2 linked regions of the Methylobacillus flagellatus KT genome follow. The protein of the gene in region 2 interacts with the protein of the main gene of each other region in a pairwise test. Links are inferred from orthologs where the notes say so. Each region holds a gene or a part of one and is shown on either strand. Other genes may lie near its edges.

Region 1 (4,197 bases), 610 kb from region 2 along the record:
TGCGCCTTGCCGTCATCCAGGCATACAAGGTCACCGTTGCGCCCAAGGATATCCCGGACCTCAACCGCGGCGCGCAATTGTTCGGCGAAACCTGCGCAGCATGCCATGGTGCCAACGGCCACGGCGATGGCCCGCTGGCAAAGGGGCTGGAGCCAGAACCCAGCAACTTCCACGATCAGGACCGCATGCGCATGCGCAGCATTTACGGCTTGTACAATACCATCACCCTAGGCGTCAACGGCACCCCGATGCAATCCTATGCGCAGTTGCCCGAGGCCGACCGGTGGAGCCTGGCATTCTATGTAAGCAGCCTGCGTGCGACCGATGCACAAAAGGCCGCTGGCAAAGCCGCATGGCAGCAAGGGCGAGGCAAGGCTGAACTGGGTAACCTGAAGCAATTGGTGATGCAGGCTCCCGCCGAACTTGAACAGGCCGGCCTCAGCGATGTGCAGGCATATCTCACCGCTCAGCCGTCTGCGCTGCAGGCAGTTGCTGTCAACCCGCTCAATATCTCGCGTGACAAGCTCGAAGCCACGCTGAGCGCTTATCGCAAAGGGGATGAGTCCAGTGCACGCCAGCACGCCATCAGCGCCTATCTCGAAGGCTTCGAGCTGGTGGAAAACAGCCTGGACAACATCGACAAGCCGCTCCGCCTCGATATCGAGCGCCACATGATGGACCTGCGCAGCGCCATTGCAGGCAAAGCCAGTGCTGAAGACGTCGAAACTCTCATCAACCAGATCAATGACCTGCTGGACGAAGCCGATGAAAGATTGGCATCTGGCAGCCTCATCGGCGCCACCGCATTTGTCAGCTCGCTATTGATCCTGCTGCGCGAAGGTCTGGAAGCCATCCTGATCCTGGCGGCATTGAGCGCATTCATCAGCAAGACCGGCAGGCGCGACGCCCTACCCTATTTCCACCTTGGCTGGATATTGGCCATTGTTCTGGGCGGCATCACCTGGTTCGTTGCAAGCTACCTGCTCACCATCTCCGGCGCAGGCCGTGAAATGACCGAAGGTATCACCGCGCTGGTTGCGGCTGCCATGCTACTGTACGTGGGCTACTGGCTGCATAGCAAATCACACGCCCACGCCTGGCAGCAATTTATCAGCGATCATGTTAACGCAGCCCTCAACAAACGCACCTGGTGGGCTATTGCCGGGGTTTCGTTCCTCGCGGTGTATCGAGAGCTGTTTGAGGTCATCCTGTTCTACCAGGCGTTGTGGACACAGGCCGGAACGGAAGGCCAGGGCGCTGTGGTAGCCGGCATCGTCGCTGCCGCCGTCCTGCTGGCGCTGTTATCTTGGGCCATCCTCAAATTCAGCGTCCGCCTGCCGCTGGGCAAGTTCTTTGCTGCCACGGCAGGCTTGCTGGCCCTGATGGCCGTTGTGTTCGCGGGCAATGGCTTCGCCGCCCTGCAAGAAGCTGGCATCGTGGCAGCAGACCGCCTACACTTCATCAGCCTACCGTTGCTGGGCATACACCCCACCATCCAGACATTGGCTGCACAAGGCATCGTACTGGCGCTGATCGTGGCCGGCATGCTGATCAGCCGTAAACAAGAAAAACATTAGCATTCCGCAAATAAAAAGCCTGACGACGCCAGGCTTTTTATTTGCGCTCGACAACAGCAGCCAGCTCTGCGCCTGGCTAGTCAAGCATGATGAATACCCTGATCAATCCATCTTGACTGCAGAGAATTCCAGCGCATTGCCATCGGGATCACGACAGAACAATGCCGCCCGCCCGGACATGCTCATGGTGTACGCCACACCCGCCTGGTCCAGTACCTGCTTGACTTCCATCACGTCATCCACGGCAAAGGCCACATGGTAATCTCGGCCACCATGGGCGGGAAGCTCCGCACCGGCATAGGGGTTTGGCACCACCATCAGGTGCAACTGGTTGATGCCGATGTCGTACCAGGCCCCATCAAAGCTCAATGGGGGACGCTTGTCGCTGGGCTTCAGGCCGAGCAGGCCCTCATAGAAAGCGCGGGAACGCTCCATATCGGACACGATAATGCCGGTATGCAGCATTTGCTTGATCTTGATCATGCAGGTTCACCCTCCACTCGCGGCAGCTTACAGGCCAATGAAATAGCGTTTAGATGGCTGCCTCATCGGTCTCCCCGGTACGGATACGGATAATCTGCTCCACGGGAGTCACGAAAATCTTGCCGTCGCCAATCTTGCCGGTACGTGCTGCCTTGATGATGGACTCCACTGCTGCATCCACGACATCGTCGGTCACCACCAGCTCGACCTTGATCTTGGGCAGGAAGTCCACCACATACTCCGCACCGCGGTAGAGTTCGGTATGCCCTTTCTGGCGGCCGAATCCCTTCACCTCGGTCACCGTCAACCCGTTTGCCCCGATCTCGGATAGCGCTTCGCGCACCTCGTCGAGCTTGAATGGCTTGATTACTGCTTCAATTTTTTTCATCGCTTGTTCCTTTTCCTGGTTGTTTCCGTCTTGAAGCTATCTATTGAACACGAATTTGTTGGTCAATGGGTAGCGCCTGTCCTTGCCAAAACCTCGCTTGGTCACCCTGACACCGATAGGTGCCTGGCGCCGCTTGTATTCGTTACGGTCAACCAAGCGGGTCACGCGGAGCACATCCTGCTCCCGGTAGCCCAGCGCCAGGATTTCCTCCCAACTGTAATCATTTTCGACATATGCCTCCATGATACCGTCCAGTACCGCATAATCCGGGAGACTGTCCTGGTCTGTCTGCCCATGGCGCAATTCCGCCGACGGCGGCCTCAGGATGATACGCTCGGGAATCACCTGGCTGATCGTATTCCGGTATTTGGCCAGCTGATAGACCAATGTCTTGGAAACATCCTTGAGCAAGGCAAAACCGCCCGCCATATCCCCATACAATGTCGAATATCCTACCGCAGTCTCGCTCTTGTTGCCGGTGGTCACCACCATGCTGCCGAACTTGTTCGAAAGCGCCATCAGCAAGGTACCGCGAATGCGTGCCTGCAGGTTTTCCTCCGCAGTGTCGAAGGGCCTGCCGGCGAACTCCGGCGCCAAAGCTGCGCAGAATGACTCGAATACGGGACCGATCGCAATCTCGCTATACCGCACATTGAGTCCTGCTGCCATTGCCTGGGCATCTTCCAGGCTGATGGAAGCCGTGAATGCCGATGGCATCATCACCGCCTGCACCTTGCCAGCGCCCAGCGCATCCACGGCAATCGCCAGCGTCAAGGCGGAGTCGATGCCGCCAGACAAGCCAAGCAGTACGCCCGGGAAATTGTTCTTCAATACATAGTCGCGGAACCCCAGGCTCAACGCTTGGTAAACCGCTGGCTCCAGCCCGGGCAGAGGATGAATCTCCGCGGGCTCAGGCGCCCCATCGCTGAAGGATACGATGCCCAATGCCTCATCAAAGGACGGCAGTTGCTGAGTCAATGCCCCCTCATCATTCATGACGAAGGAAGCGCCGTCGAAAACCAGCTCATCCTGGCCGCCAACCAGGTTGGCATAGACCACGGGCAACCCGGTTTCCTTGATGCGGTCACGCACTACTGCATAGCGTTCCTGTTGCTTGCCGATATGATAGGGCGAGGCATTGAGCACCAGCAACACGGTCGCGCCCGCATCGCGAGCACGGCGGGCCGGTTCGGGCGCCCAGACATCGGCACAGATCACGATACCAAGCTTGCAGCCCAGGTGATTGATAACCAGGGCTTCGCTACCTTCGCTGAAGTAGCGTACTTCGTCGAAGACGCTGTCGTTGGGCAGTAATGCTTTGTGATAGGTATGGCAGATTCGCCCCGCTTCGAGCACCGAAGCTGCGTTATAGCGGTTGCCGAGATATTTGCGTGGATGGCCGACAACCACGGTCAATGTGGCGGGAAGCTCCTGTGCCAAGGCATACAGCGCGCGTTCGCAGGCGTGGTAAAAATCATCTCGCAACAACAAGTCTTCGGGTGAATACCCCGACAATGCCAGCTCGGGACAGAGCAGCAAAGTCGCCCCGGCCGCTTCGGCACGCCGGGCCTGTTCGACGATCTTGGCGGCGTTGCCTGTCAGGTCGCCGGCCGTGGCATTGATTTGAGCGATCGCGATTTTCATCGTCTCGAGCCTGCAGGTTGCAGAATACTGCCGTCCACGGCAATACCGCTACCAGTGTAGCGTCGCTTCTTAATAGCTACCACCTGCATCCTTGATCAACTGCAC
Region 2 (2,975 bases):
ACGTTGAGGCGGTGGAACAAGTCCTCGCGGAACAGCCCGAGCTTGACCCTTTCTTCCAGGTCCTGGTGGGTGGCGGCAATGATGCGCACATTGACCTTGACCGGCTGGTGGCCCCCTACGCGGTAGAACTGTCCATCGCATAGCACCCGCAACAAGCGCGTTTGCAGGTCAGAAGGCATGTCGCCGATTTCGTCGAGGAACAAGGTGCCGCCGTCCGCCTGCTCGAAGCGTCCGCGCCTGGCGGCTTGCGCCCCGGTAAATGCGCCGCGTTCATGGCCGAATAGTTCAGACTCGAGCAAATCCTTGGGGATGGCTGCGGTATTGATGGCAATGAACGGCTTGTCGAAACGGGGGCTGTGACGGTGCAGTGCGCTTGCCACCAACTCCTTGCCGGTGCCGGATTCGCCATTGATCAATACTGTGGAGTGCGAGCGGCTCAGACGACCAATCGCGCGAAACACTTCCTGCATGGCAGGAGCTTGGCCGATGATCTCTGGTGTTTCCTCTTGTATCACTACTTCAGTTGCCTGGCGCATGCTTTCATCCACTGCACGGCGGATGATTTCAATCGCCTGGTCAACATCGAAAGGCTTGGCCAGATATTCAAAAGCCCCGCCTTGGAATGCAGCAACGGCACTTTCCAGGTCGGAATAAGCGGTCATGATGATGACAGGAATGTCTGGATGGCGTTGCTTCACCTCATGCAGGAAATCCAGGCCAGAACCATTAGGCATGCGAATGTCGCTGACAATGACTTGTGGCTCTTCCCGGGTAAGGGCATTCAGTGCCTCGGGTACCGATGCGAAAGTCTTGAAATCCATGTCTGTACGGGCTAGCGCCTTTTCGAATACCCAGCGTATGGATTTGTCGTCGTCTATGATCCAGATCGGTTTCATGATGGTTACCTGTACAGTCTTTGTTTTGTATTGAAAGTATTTGCTCTGCTGTGGTTTATTGTCTTGCGATGTAAGACTTCATTGCCGTGCTTTCTATTGGCAGCAATATGGTGAAAGTGGTACGGCCCGGTTCGCTTTCGCATTCGATCATGCCGTGATGCTGGGTGATGAAGGTCTGGGCCAGCGTCAGGCCCAGGCCTGTTCCGCCCTCCCGGCCTGACACCAGCGGGTAGAAAATGCGCTCGCGGATGTCGGGCGGAATTCCGGGGCCGTTGTCGATGATCTGCAGCTTGATGGCAACCCGGTAGCGTTTTTTTGCCAGTGTGACCTGACGGGCCGCACGCGTACGTAAGATGATTTCCGGTGCTTGCTCGCCAGGGTTGTTCAGCATGGCCTGCACGGCATTGCGCGCGATGTTCAGGACCGCTTGGATGAGTTTCTCGCGGTCGCCGATCAGCTCGGGCAGGCTGGTGTCGTAATCCCTGCGGATCTGGATGCCGCGGGGGGACTCAGCCAGCAGCAGGCTGCGCACACGTTCCAATACTTCGTGGATGTTGGTCGGCTCGTATTTCGGGACGCGGTGCGGCACCAGCAGCCGGTCCATCAGCAATTGCAGCCGGTCGGCCTCCTTGATGATGACCTGGGTGTATTCGCGCAGGCTGACTTGCGGCAGCTCGTGTTCCAGCAGTTGCGCCGCACCGCGTAGCCCGCCTAGCGGATTGCGGATTTCATGGGCCAGGTTGCGCAGGAGTTCGGCGTTGGCTTGCTGTTGGATGAGCATGCGTTCTTCACGCGCAATGCGCAGCTGCTGGTCCATATGCTGGAATTCGAGTACCAGGCACGCTGGGTCCAGCTCTACCGGCGTCACAGTGCAGGTAACGGCGAAAGATTGCTGTCGCAGCGTGGTGATAGGGAACTCGTGCTCGCGGAACGGGCTGTGGTACTTGATGGCGTGTTCCATGGCGGAGTCGAGGATGTCGCAGCCAGGAAATACCTGAGACACCGGCAGGCCTGCGATCTGTTTGGCACTGATGGCGAATAGCACCTCGGCGCCGGGGTTGGCATAGACAACGTGACGCTGATTATTGAGTAGGATAATCGCGGTCGATAAATGCTCTAAACCTGCGAATGAGGGGGGGATTTTATGTTCCATGGCTTCTATTAAGCAAAAGCCAGGCCAGGCCCCGTGGCGTTATGCAGGCAGGCTATGCTACAGGCGTCCCGGCTCGCGTCAGCCCCGCGCTTGCAAGCGCGGGTGGGGTATAGCGCTATTTGCTGTGCATTGGGGGCGACCAAGGCTTTCTCCTCATGCTTTCGCTGTGCATAGTGGGCCTGGCGTGGACATGACGCCGGTATGGGCAGTAGTTATTTGAATGCTTCCAATTCTTTTTCCAAGAGCTGTACATTGCGCTCGTGCGCATCCACTTCGGCTTGCAAGCGCTTCATTTTTTCCTCGAATTTTGCGACGTTGCGATAGGTTTTTCCGTTGGCGCCCCGGTAAACCTCAGGCTTGGATTCGCCTTCGGCATAGGCTTTTTTTGCTTCTTCCAGGGCTGCGCGTTCAGCCTCCAGCTCTTCAAGCAGGATTTGCTTGCGCTGTTCATCGCGCTTTTTCTGGGTTTGGGTGTCGATGCGCGGAAAATCGCTAGGCGTGGCCTGGGGCTTGGGTTTGGGCGGGGGAGCCGGGGGCGGCGGATCTATATCCAGTTTGATGGCTCCCTTGCTGGGGACATTGGAGTAGGTGACATGCCCATGTTCGTCCACGCTTTTGTAGATTTCGGCATGGGCGCTGCCATGCATGACTGCATACATGGGCCAGGCCAGAAGGAATAGGCTGATTCTTTTCATGAGATTCAGTGTAGAGCAGAAGTCTGGGACAGGCAATTGCTGACGGGATGGATTCCAGATACAAAAAAAGCGGGTTACCCCGCTTTTTCTGGTGGTTGCGCCGCTTAAACGCTGTAGTACATGCTGAACTCGATCGGGTGTGGAGTCTGGCGTAGCTTGGTTACCTCTTCCATCTTCAGATCGATATAAGCGCTGATCCAGTCATCGGAGAACACGCCGCCGCGGGTCAGG

What was found.
Region 1: the proteins of glnL (region 2) and MFLA_RS09635 interact in binary tests that used the Escherichia coli proteins (3 or more experiments, as listed by UniProt). The link is inferred for Methylobacillus flagellatus KT from one-to-one orthologs.

The regions. Positions count from the first base shown.
Region 1 is NC_007947.1:2,020,062-2,024,258, forward strand. Bases 780-3,511 are described here. They hold MFLA_RS09635 (P-II family nitrogen regulator), read right to left. Parts: upstream 2,449-3,511; coding sequence 2,110-2,448; downstream 780-2,109. Other genes in these bases: MFLA_RS09625 (cytochrome c/FTR1 family iron permease), read left to right, coding at 780-1,577; MFLA_RS09630 (VOC family protein), read right to left, coding at 1,680-2,060; MFLA_RS09640 (NAD+ synthase), read right to left, coding at 2,485-3,511. In the rest of the region: more of MFLA_RS09625, read left to right, coding at 1-779; more of MFLA_RS09640, read right to left, coding at 3,512-4,092; MFLA_RS09645 (ankyrin repeat domain-containing protein), read right to left, coding at 4,162-4,197. UniProt on the Escherichia coli protein: P-II indirectly controls the transcription of the glutamine synthetase gene (glnA). P-II prevents NR-II-catalyzed conversion of NR-I to NR-I-phosphate, the transcriptional activator of GlnA. When P-II is uridylylated to P-II-UMP, these events are reversed.
Region 2 is NC_007947.1:2,626,222-2,629,196, reverse strand. It holds glnL (nitrogen regulation protein NR(II)), read right to left. Parts: upstream 2,050-2,975; coding sequence 952-2,049; downstream 1-951. Other genes in the region: glnA (type I glutamate--ammonia ligase), read right to left, coding at 2,849-2,975; MFLA_RS12495 (DUF4124 domain-containing protein), read right to left, coding at 2,262-2,744; ntrC (nitrogen regulation protein NR(I)), read right to left, coding at 1-896.